Regions from separate parts of the Streptomyces sp. NPDC003379 genome, predicted to be linked through region 2. Evidence: riboswitches for the same ligand, from Rfam matches in the RefSeq annotation. Region 2 holds a riboswitch; the other holds the start of a gene.
What was found. A riboswitch is a leader RNA that binds a small molecule or an ion and turns the genes downstream of it on or off. The one in region 2 is predicted to bind cyclic di-AMP.
Positions count from the first base shown of each region.

Region 1: another riboswitch for cyclic di-AMP. It lies ahead of ACWDVB_RS02035 (M23 family metallopeptidase); the one in region 2 lies ahead of ACWDVB_RS21485 (M23 family metallopeptidase).

Region 1 covers NZ_JBSFRK010000001.1:493,674-499,388, forward strand. Annotated here, with positions in the region: gene ACWDVB_RS02025 (HPr family phosphocarrier protein) at 54-335, shown strand; gene ACWDVB_RS02030 (GntR family transcriptional regulator) at 509-1,195, opposite strand; gene ACWDVB_RS02035 (M23 family metallopeptidase) at 1,407-2,210, opposite strand; cyclic di-AMP (ydaO/yuaA leader) riboswitch at 2,224-2,385, opposite strand; gene ACWDVB_RS02040 (M16 family metallopeptidase) at 2,637-4,022, opposite strand; gene ACWDVB_RS02045 (M16 family metallopeptidase) at 4,019-5,413, opposite strand; gene ACWDVB_RS02050 (DNA gyrase/topoisomerase IV subunit A) at 5,674-5,715, shown strand, end outside.
Region 2 covers NZ_JBSFRK010000020.1:114,058-119,772, reverse strand. Annotated here, with positions in the region: gene trmB (tRNA (guanosine(46)-N7)-methyltransferase TrmB) at 1-527, shown strand, start outside; gene ACWDVB_RS21495 (PrsW family intramembrane metalloprotease) at 571-1,959, shown strand; gene ACWDVB_RS21490 (aldo/keto reductase) at 1,974-2,918, opposite strand; gene ACWDVB_RS21485 (M23 family metallopeptidase) at 2,983-4,083, opposite strand; cyclic di-AMP (ydaO/yuaA leader) riboswitch at 4,095-4,242, opposite strand; gene ACWDVB_RS21480 (PP2C family protein-serine/threonine phosphatase) at 4,495-5,667, opposite strand.

The DNA.
Region 1 (5,715 bases), on a different contig from region 2:
GGCATGAGACAATGGTCTAGACAAGTGTGAGACACCTGGAAGGGCAGCAACACATGGCTGAGCGCCGCGTCAACGTCGGCTGGGCCGAGGGCCTTCACGCCCGACCCGCCTCCATCTTCGTCCGCGCGGCCACGGCCGCCGGCGTCCCCGTGACGATCGCCAAGGCCGACGGCAACCCGGTCAACGCCGCCTCGATGCTCGCGGTGCTCGGCCTGGGCGCCCAGGGCGGCGAGGAGATCGTGCTCGCCTCCGACGCCGAGGGCGCGGACGCCGCCCTCGACCGTCTGGCGAAGCTGGTCGCGGAGGGCCTTGAGGAGCTCCCGGAGACGGTCTGAACCACCACGCAGCACCCTTCGAAGGGCCCACTCCGGAACACAGAGTGGGCCCTTCGTTTTGCCTGCCACTCATCCGGCGAATGCGGCGCCTGAATTCGGGCAGCAAAAATATCCGCCCTGAATTGACTTAGCCAAAGCACCCCTGGCGGCTCTCTTTGTATACGGCGCCCACGTTAATTCGGCAGGCCTGCCGTGTTTACGGCATGTTGCACATTGCTCACACGGCCGACCCGCGATGAATGGCGCAATCGATGCGCGGCCGTCGCCCGGTCCGTGTGCCCCGCGGTGAGCGCCCTGGCCCGTTCCGCGTCCCCGCGGGCGACCGCGTCGACGATCGCCGCGTGCTCGGACCAGGAGGCGACCGGCGCGACCGGGGGCTCGACGACGTACATCCAGGCGATCTTGCGCCGGAGCTGGGTGAGCAGCGTGATCAGCCCGGGGCTGCCGGAGGCCTGGGCGAGCGTCTCGTGGAACCAGCCGCCCAGTGAGCGCAGATCCTCCCCCTGCCCCCTCCTGGAGCGCTCAAGGCCCAGCCTGACGAGGCCCCGCAGGACCTTCAGGTGCGCGTCGGTGCGGCGCTGGGCGGCGCGGGCCGCGGCGAGCGGCTCCAGCAGCATGCGCAGCTCCAGGAGGTCGGCGGCCTCCTGCTCCGTGGGCTCGGCGACGCAGGCGCCCGCGTGCCTGCGCGTGACGACGAAGCCCTCGGCCTCCAGGGTGCGCAGGGCCTCGCGCACGGGAACGCGGGAGACGCCGTAGCGGCGCGCGAGAACCTCCTCGGTGAGCCGGCCGCCCCTTTCGTGGACACCGGCGACAATGTCGTCCCGGATGGCCGTGCACACCGAATGCGCGGGAATACGCATGTCCGGACCTCCGCCTTAATCCCCGCGAAACGCGGTCGACCGACGCTCGTTCGGTGACTCTATTGCAGAGCTTCGGAATTTCCGATGGCGGGCCGGAATCCATGGATATCTTTTGGCCAAAGGCGGGCGGGTGACCAAAGGCACGCGGGCCGGGGAAACGACGAAGGCCCCGGCTCGGGAGAGCCGGGGCCTTCGGTGAGGTGCGAAGGGGTCAGACGTTGACGCCGTGCGAGCGAAGGTACGTGACGGGGTTGATGTCCGAGCCGTACTCCGGGCCGGTGCGGGCCTCGAAGTGGAGGTGAGGGCCACTGGAGTTGCCCGTGGAGCCCGAGAGGCCTATCTGCTGGCCCGGGGTGACCGTCTGACCGACGGTGACGCCGAGGGAGTTCAGGTGGCCGTACTGGGTGTACGTGCCGTCGTTCATCTTGATGACGACGTTGTTGCCGTAGGCGCCGCCCCAGCCGGCCTCGACGACGGTGCCGGAGCCGACCGCGTGGACCGGAGTGCCGGACGCGGCGTGGAAGTCCACGCCGGTGTGGCTGCCGGAGGACCACATGGCACCGCCGGTCTGGTAGCCCGTGGAGACGTACGAGCCGGAGATCGGGGAGACGTAGGTATTGAGGCGCTTGCGCTCGGCCTCGCGGGCGGCGCGCTCCTTGGCCTCGCGCTCCTTCTTGGCCTTCGCCTTGGCGTCGGCCTCGGCCTTGCGCTTGTCCTCGGCGGCCTTCTTCTTGGCGGCCGCTTCGGCCATCTTGGCGGCGGCCGCGTCGTCGGCCGCCTGCCGCTGCGCGGCGGCCTGCGCGTCGATGCTCTCGGCGAGCGAGTCGCCTACGGAGATCGCCTGCGTGAGTCCCATGTGCTCGACGGCCGCGTCGTCGGCGGCGGCCAGCGCCGGAGCGGCCAGGCCTCCGATGACACCGGTCGTGGTGAGCGCGGCGACACCCGCGACGCTCGCGGAGGTGCGGGTGAGGCGGCTGGGACGACGGTGCTTCCCGGTGGCACGGGTGAACGCCATGAAGCGGCTGATCCTTTCCTTCCTTCTCGCCTACCGGGTTAGCTGACGGGTTCGGAGCAGGAAGGTCTCCTACGAGCCCCTCGCCTGACGGCAAGGTGCCCGATTCACCCCAGGGGACATGTGGGTCCCCGGCTCCCCTGGCTCGCGCCGTACGGGGACTCGGCGATGGCTGTCCGGTGCCGCGGATGCGACGTACTGCGTGACGAACAGCCGGATCGAAGCTAAGCGCGCCGACTTTCAATCGACAAACAGATCGCCACTTTTGTTGCGCACGCCACACGGCAGACAGGCAACCTCCATATGAATTCGGACATATGAGGACCCCGGCGGCCGTAACGGTCACCGGGGTCCGATATGTCTTGACTGTCGCTCAGTTCGTCGCTGCTGGCGCCCAGTCCGTCACCGCTGTCGGTGCCCGGTCGGCGCTCAGCCGCTGACCACGCTCACTTCACCGATGCCGAGCGCCCTGACGGGCTCCTCGATCTGCGCGGCGTCGCCGACGAGGATCGTCACCAGGTGGTCCTCCGGGAAGGCGCTCACGACGGCCGCGGTGGCCTCCACGGTGCCGGTCGCGGCCAACCGGCGGTACAGCTGCGCCTGGAAGTCGTCCGGGAGGTTCTGCTCGACCTGGTCGGCGAGCGTGGCCGCCACGGAGGCGGCCATCTCGTACTTGAGCGGGGCCACGCCCACCAGGTTCTGCACCGCCACGTCGCGCTCGGCGTCGGTCAGGCCCTCCGCGGCGAGGGTGCGCAGGACCTTCCAGAGGTCTTCCAGCGCGGGCCCCGTGGAGGCGGTGTCGACCGATCCGCTGATGGCGAGCATCGCGGCGCCCGTACCGTCCGGCGCGGAGCGCAGGACCTGGCTGAACGCGCGTACGCCGTAGGTGTATCCCTTCTCCTCACGCAGGACGCGGTCCAGGCGGGAGGTGAGGGTGCCGCCCAGGCAGTACGTGCCGAGGACCTGGGCGGGCCAGATCCGGTCGTGCCGGTCCGGGCCGACGCGGCCGATCAGCAGCTGCGTCTGCACGGCTCCGGGGCGGTCCACGATGACCACGCGGCCCGTGTCGTCGGCGGTCACCGCGGGCACCGGACGCGGCTCGGCCATGCCGCCCGTCCAGGTGCCGACGGTGTCCGCCAGGACGGCGTCCAGGTCGGTGCCCGTGAGGTCGCCGACGACGACCAGGGTGGCCGTCGCGGGGCGCACGTGTTTCTCGTAGAAGGCGCGCACCGCCGCCGAGTCGATGGCCGCGACCGTCTCCTCGCTGCCCTGGCGGGGGCGGGACATGCGCGAGCTCGCCGGGAACAGCTGCTTGGAGAGCTCCTTGGCGGCGCGGCGCGCCGGGTTGGCGGCCTCGTGCGGGATCTCGTCCAGGCGGTTGCGTACGAGTCGTTCGATCTCGCTGTCCGCGAAGGCGGGGGCGCGCAGGGCGTCGGAGAGCAGACCGAGCGCCTTCGGCAGGCGGGAGACGGGGACTTCGAGGGAGACACGGACACCGGGGTGGTCGGCGTGCGCGTCCATCGTGGCGCCGCAGCGGTCCAGCTCGGCGGCGAACTCCTCGGCGGAGTGCTTGTCGGTGCCCTCGTTGAACGCCCTCGCCATGATCGTGGCGACGCCGTCGAGGCCCTCCGGCTCGGCGTCCAACGGCGCCTCCAGGTGGACCTCCACCGCGACGACCTGCTGGCCGGGGCGGTCGCAGCGCAGCACCGTGAGGCCGTTGGGCAGCGCGCCTCGCTCGGGGGCGGGGAAGGCCCACGGCTTGGCCTGGCCGGGCTCGGGCTGTGGATGGAACTGCATCGTCGCGGCCTCGCTCACTTCGCCGCCTCCTCTTCTTCGATCTCGGCGCCGGCGAGCCCGTCGATGCCGGTCCCGTCGGCGACGGTCTCTTCGATGTCCTCGGCGGCCGTCACGGGCTCGTACACGAGCACCGCGCGGTTGTCGGGGCGCAGGCGGGCCTTCGCCACCTCCTGGACCTCCTGGGCGGTGACGTCGAGGACGCGCCCCACGGCGGTGAGGGCGAGCTGCGGGTCGCCGAACAGGACCGCGTACCGGCACAGTTCGTCGGCGCGGCCCGCGACCGTGCCGAGCCGGTCGAGCCACTCGCGCTCCAGCTGGGCCTGAGCGCGCTCCATCTCCTCCGGAGTGGGGCCCTCCGCGGCGAAGCGGGCGAGCTCCTCGTCGACGGCCGCCTCGATGACCGGCACCTCGACGTCCCCGGAGGTCTTCACGTCCAGCCAGCCCAGCGAGGGGGCACCGGCCAGGCGCAGCAGGCCGAAGCCCGCGGCGACGGCGGTGCGGTCGCGGCGCACGAGCCGGTTGTAGAGCCGGGAGGAGTCGCCGCTGCCGAGGACGGTCAGCGCCAGGTCGGCCGCGTCGCACGCGCGCGTGCCGTCCTCCGGGAGGCGGTAGGCGGCCATCAGGGCGCGGGCCGGCACCTCCTCCTCGACGACCTCGCGGAGCTCCTCGCCGATGCGCTCCGGGAGGGAGCCGTCACGCGGCGGCTGCTTGCCGTCGTGCGAGGGGATCGACCCGAAGTACTTCTCGACCCAGGCGAGCGTCTGCTCCGGGTCGATGTCGCCGACGACCGACAGGACGGCGTTGTTGGGCGCGTAGTACGTCCGGAAGAAGTCGCGCGCGTCCTCCAGGGTGGCCGCGTCCAGGTCGGCCATGGAGCCGATCGGCGTGTGGTGGTAGGGGTGGCCCTCCGGGTAGGAGAGGGCGGTCAGCTTCTCGAAGGCCGTGCCGTACGGGACGTTGTCATAGCGCTGACGGCGTTCGTTCTTGACGACGTCGCGCTGGTTCTCCATGGACTCGTCGTCGAGCGCGGACAGCAGTGAGCCCATCCGGTCGGCTTCGAGCCACAGGGCCAGCTCCAGCTGGTGGGCGGGCATCGTCTCGAAATAGTTGGTGCGCTCGAAGCTCGTCGTGCCGTTGAGCGAGCCGCCCGCTCCCTGGACCAGCTCGAAGTGGCCGTTGCCGTGCACCTGCTTCGATCCCTGGAACATCAGGTGCTCGAAGAGGTGAGCCAGGCCGGTACGCCCCTTGACCTCGTGGCGGGAGCCGACGTCGTACCAGAGGCAGACCGCGGCGACCGGGGTCAGGTGGTCCTCGGAGAGCACCACGCGCAGGCCATTGGCCAGCCGGTGCTCGGTCGCTGTCAGGCCGCCGGAGCCGGCCTCGGCTGTGGCCGTGTGACCCATGGGCATGTACGTCCCTTCGATCGCTGGATCATGGTGATCATCGCTGGACCAGAACAATTGCTGCCAGTCCTGCCACTGTATGCAAGCGTGCGGACACCTGGCGAAGTTCCCGGTCCGCCCTCGGCGTAGTCCCGCGTCGGCGCAGTTCCGCGTCGGGCAGTCCCGAGTGACGCCGCCGCACGGGTCGTGGTCGGCGTTGTCAGTGGGACAGTCCACAATGGTCGGCGTCAGATCCCGCACATGTTGGTGAAGGAGCCGCAGCAGCGATGGCCCGCCGCAGCACGAAAACCCCGCCGCCCGACGACTCG
Region 2 (5,715 bases):
GCATGGGCGAGGCCACCGCGCGGATGGCCGCCGACGACCCCGACACCGGCATCCTCGCCGTCGACGTGCACACCCCCGGCCAGGGCAACCTCCTCGGCCTCGCCGAGCGCGCCGGCCTGTCGAACGTCCGCGTGGCCAACGGCGACGCGATCATCCTGCTCCGCGAGATGCTGCCGCCCGAGTCCCTCGACGGGCTCCGCGTCTACTTCCCCGACCCCTGGCCCAAGCCCCGCCACCACAAGCGCCGCCTGATCCAGCCGGAGTTCCTGACGCTGGCCGCGCCCTCGCTGAAGCCGGGCGCGCTCCTGCACTGCGCGACCGACTGGGTGCCGTACGCCGAGCAGATGCTGGAGGTGCTCACCGCGCACCCCGACTTCGAGAACACCCAGGCCGACGGCGGATACGCGCCGCGCCCGGCGTTCCGCCCCCGGACCCGCTTCGAGGGCCAGGGCCTTGCCAAGGGCCACGTCGTGCATGACCTGCTGTTCCGTCGTGTCGTACGGGCCGAGTCGGCGCCCCAGGACTGAGGCACCGTCGCGGCCGCCCCCATCCCTCGTTAGGGTCAACGACGTGGCCACCAGTCCTCCGTATCCGTATCCGGTACCTCCCGAGGCGCCCGCCCCGGGGGAGCTCCGCCGAGCCCGCTGGTGGCAGCGGCGCGCGATACGCGCGGCCGGGCTCGTCACGCTGCTCGCCCTCTCGGGCCTGGTGATCCTCGCCCTGGTGAGGGAGCAGACCGGCACCGAGGGCTTCCTCGTCGGGCTCGGCCTCGCGACGGTTCCGGTGCCGCTGCTCGTCGCCGCGTTCCGCTGGCTGGACCGGGTCGCGCCGGGGCCCTGGCGGAACCTCCTCTTCTCCTTCTCCTGGGGCGCCTGCGCGGCCGCGCTCATCGCGATCGTCGCGAACAGCTTCGCGATCCGCTGGATAGCCACCGCCACCGCCGACCCGCACAGCGCCGACACTCTCGGCGCCACGGTCATCGCGCCGATCGTCGAGGAGTCCGCGAAGGCCGCCGCCATCCTGCTCGTCTTCCTCTTCCGCAGACGGGACTTCACCGGCATCGTCGACGGCGTGGTGATCGCCGGCGTGACCGCGACCGGCTTCGCGTTCACCGAGAACATCCTCTACCTCGGCAACGCCTTCGTCACCGACCAGCTCAGCCGCGAGAGCGGCCTCGCCTCGGTGACGGCGGCGACGTTCTTCGTACGCGTGGTCATGTCGCCGTTCGCGCACCCGCTGTTCACGGTCCTGACCGGCATCGGCTTCGGCCTCGCCGCGTTCTCCGCCGAGCGCCAGCACCTGCGCCGCGTGCTGCTCCCGCTCGCCGGGCTGCTGCTCGCGATGGGCGTGCACGCCCTGTGGAACGGCTCCGCGGTCTTCGGTCAGTACGGGTTCTTCACCGTGTACGCGCTCTTCATGCTGCCCTCCTTCGGCCTGCTGACCTGGCTGGCCATCTGGACGCGGCAGCGCGAACTGCGCATCATCCGCGCCGAGCTGCCCCTGTACACGGCGGCGGGCTGGCTCACCCCGCCCGAGCCGTACGCGCTCGGCTCGATGCGCGCCCGCGCGCTGGCCCGCGACTACGCCTCGTACACCTGGGGGAAGGCCGCGGCCCGCACGGTCATGGAGTACGAGATGTACGCGACGTCACTGGCGTTCCTGCGCCACCGGGGGCGCCGGGGCCGGGCGGGCGCCGACTTCGTCGTACGCGAACGTGAGCTGCTCGACAAGCTCTGGGAGCGCCGCGAACCGGCCCGCCCCGCCCTGGCCTACGCGGCCCGCGCGACGGCCCCGGTCATGCCGCTGCCTCCGCTGCCTCCCATGCCGTACGCGTACGCCGGGTACGGCCACCCGCAGACCCCGTACGCCCCCGCGCCATACGCCCCCGTCCCGTACGGACAGCCGCAGCCCTACCCCTACCCGGCCCCGGCCCCGACGTACAACCCGTACCGCTCCTGAAAGCCCTGCCCGTCCTAGGCCGAAGCCGAGGTGAGCGCCGCCAGCTCCGTCCCGGTCAGCTCCACGTCCGCGACGGCCAGCAGCGCCGGCAGCTGCTCGACCGTGCGCGCGGAGGCGATCGGCGCCGCGACGGTGGGCTGTGCCGCCAGCCAGGCGAGCGCCACGGTCGCGACCTGGACACCACGCGCCGCCGCGATCCCGTCGAGCGCGGCAAGGACACGGTCGCCCCGCTCGCTCCCCACGTACGCCTCGACGCGTCCGCTGCGCGCGCTCTCGACGCGCGCGCCCGCGCGGTACTTGCCGGTGAGGAAGCCGGACGCGAGCGCGTAGTAGGGGACGGCCGCGAGGCCGGAGCGGGAGGCGATCTCCTGGAGCGGGCCCTCGTAGGTGTCGCGGGAGACGAGGTTGTAGTGCGGCTGCAGTGCCACGTAGCGCGCGAGGCCCTCGCGGTCGGAGAAGTCGAGCGACTCCTGGAGCCGCTCGGGGGTGATGTTGGAGGCGGCGATCGCGCGCACCTTGCCGGCCCGCACCAGTTCGTCGAGCGCCCCGATGATCTCCTCCACCGGGACCGACGGGTCGTCGAAGTGGGTGTAGTAGAGGTCGATGTAGTCGGTGCCGAGGCGGCGCAGGGACGCGTCGGCGGCGCCCTTGATGGTGCTCGCGGCCAGGCCCTTGTACTCGGGGTGGGAGCCGGCCTTCGTCGCGACGACCACGTCCGAACGGTTGCCGCGCTCGGCCAGCCACTCGCCGATGAGGGTCTCGGACTCGCCGCCCTTGTTGCCTTCCACCCAGGCCGAGTAGGCGTCGGCGGTGTCGATGAAGTTGCCGCCCGCTTCGGTGTAGGCGTCGAGGACGGCGAAGGACGCGGTGCGGTCGGCGGTCCAGCCGAAGACGTTGCCGCCGAGGGAGAGCGGGAAGACTTCGAGGTCGGATGAGCCGAGGGGACGAAGAGGAGTCATACGTTCCTCAACGTCCCTTCCGGAAACCGAATTCCGGCAATCCCCGAACTTCCCCCGAACTCTCTCAGGGATTGAGGCCCTTGCTCTGGAGCCAGCCCAGCGGGTCGACGGTGGCGCCGCCCGGCGTGTGGACCTCCAGGTGAAGGTGCGGCCCGGTGACGTTGCCGGTCGCGCCGACGCGGCCGATGACGTCGCCCGTGCTGACCTTCTGCCCGGCGCTGACGTTGAGCGAGGACTGGTGGCAGTACCAGATCTCGGTGCCGTCCGACAGCTCCAGGACGGTGCGGTAGCCGTACGCGCCCGCCCAGCCGGCCTCCTTGACGGTGCCGGTGTGCACGGCCTTGAGCGGGGTACCCGTCGGAGCGGCGAAGTCCAGACCGGTGTGCTGCCCGGAGGACCACATGGATCCGGAGTCACCGAAGTGCGAGGTCAGGGTGTACGAGGAGGTGGGGATCGCATAGCTCTTCGCGAGCTTGGCGCGGCGCTCGGCCAGGGCCTTGGCCTCGCGGGCCTCCTCCTCCTTCTTCTTCTTGGCGGCGGCCTTGGCGGCCGTCTTGGCGTCGGCCTTCTGCTCGGCCTGCTTCTGCTGGGCGGCGGCCTCTTCGGCGGCCCGCTTCACGGCAGCCTGCTCGGTCGCGGTGCGCACGGCGTCGTCCGCCTGGTCCTGCTGGTTCTCGGCCTGCTGCATGATGCGGGCGCGCAGCGCCTCGCCCGCGTCGGTGGTGCCCTGCTCGGCGTCGGCGGTGCTGACACCGGCGGCGGTGAGCGGAGCGGCCTCGGCGACGGCCTCGGAACCCGTGGGGTCCGCGGAGTCCGACGCGTCGCCGTCGGATATCAGGGAGCCCACGCCGGGCAGGGACCCGGCCTCGGGCAGCGAGTCCGTGACGGCGCCCAGGTCGGGCATCGAGATGGAGACGGGCGGCTTGCCGTCCTGCGCGGTGGCGATGCCGCCCGCGCCGACGGCGGCGATGACGCCGACGCCAAGGACGGTGGAGCTGCGGGCGAGCCCGCCGCCGCCCTTCTTGTGCACACGGTGCCTGCCGCGGACGGGACGGACGGAGTCCTCAGTGGGATTCCATTCCTCCCAGGTCTCCTCGTCGTACCCACCGAATTCGTCGTCGTTCGGTACGTACACCGCTTGGGGGCCAGGCCGGTTGGACGCCACTGGGGCGCACTCCTTTCCTTCCTTCTCGCCTACCGGGTTAGCTGACGGGTTCGGAGCAGGAAGGTCTCCTACGAACATCTGGCACGGATGCACAGATGCCCGATTCACCCCAATTTGGTGGTTCCCCGGCTCCCTTGCGGGATTAGGCGTGTGCGCGCGGAGCCATCTCTAGTGACGGCTGGGACGACCGCGCTGCGTTATCGAACGTTAATAGAAGGGGATGCCGTATTCCAAGCCGTTCCAGTTGATCGTTAACGCTCCCCGTCCGTACTTAATGGGACACGGGCGTCTGAAACGGGGCGAGTTGACCTCTCGTCAGCGCGCTGCCGCCCCCTGTTAGCACTCCGTCAGCTCTGCGTCCGCTCTCCGTCCGCCCTCCGTCCGCTCCCCACCGACGACCTCTGTTGCATTTCAGTCACGCGCGGTGACCACCGCGTCCCCGCCCGCCGGCCGCCGCACCGCGAGCAGCGCCATGTCGTCCGTCGCCGCGCCGCCCGTGTGTCGCCGGACCTCCTGCGTGAGCGTGGCGAGCAGCGCGTGCGGTCCCTCGCGGCCGGGGAAGATCCGCCCGCCGAGCCGGGTCGCGGGGTCGTAGAACTCCCCCGCCGCGTCCCGTGCCTCCGAGAGGCCGTCCGTATAGAAGAGCAGCATCGCGCCGGGCGGGAAGTCCGACTCGTCCGCCCGGTCCGGCCAGACCCCCAGGTCACCCATGCCGAGCGGCAGCGCGGGGTCGCTCCCGGAGAGCACGCACAGCCGACCGTCGCCGCGCAGCAGCAGCGGAGCCGGATGCCCCCGGTTGACCAGCCGTACGACGCCCTCGCCGTGCCGGATCTCCGCGAGGACGGCCGTGGTGAACCCCTCGAAGGCATCGAGCCCGTCACGCCGGGTGCCCTCGCGCGCCAGCGCCCGCTCCAGGCGCTGCGCCACCGCCTCCAGGGTGGCCTCCTGCTCGGCGGCCTCCCGGAAGGCACCGATGACGACGGCGACGGCGGCCACCGCGCCCATGCCCTTCCCGCGTACGTCGCCGACGATGAGCCGCACACCGTGCGGGGTGTCCTGTACGGCGTACAGGTCGCCGCCGATGAACGCGTCGGCCTGCGCCGCCTCGTACCGCGCCGCGATGTCGAGCCCGCCGATCCGGGGGTCCGGCTGCGGCAGCACGGCGCGCTGGGTGGCCTCGGCGATGGAGCGGGCGGTGGCGAGCCGGTCGTTGCCGCGGCAGACGACGCGGTTGATGACGGTCGCGAGGGCGGCGACGGTCACCACGGTGAAAAGTTCGGTGATGGCCTCGACATGGCTGGTGACGGCGTTGCCGTAGTGCAGCACGAGTACGGCGGCGGAGGCCGCGGCGCCCGTCAGGGCGGTGTTGAGCAGCGAGTAGAAGGGGGCGGCGATCAGCGGGGCGGCCGCGAAGAGCGGGGCGGCGGTGAACTCGGCCGGGGTCGCGACGTCGTACCCGACCCCGACGACCAGGAGCAGGACGGGCAGGGCCCGGACGAAGGCCCGCTCGTGCGCGGTGGTTCCGCTGCCGCCGGTTCCTCCACGCTGCCCCACCGCTTGTCTCCCGCCGAGTCCGCGACCCATCACCGCGCTGCACCCAGGCTTCCCGCAGCGGGGGGCGGGTGCGACCTG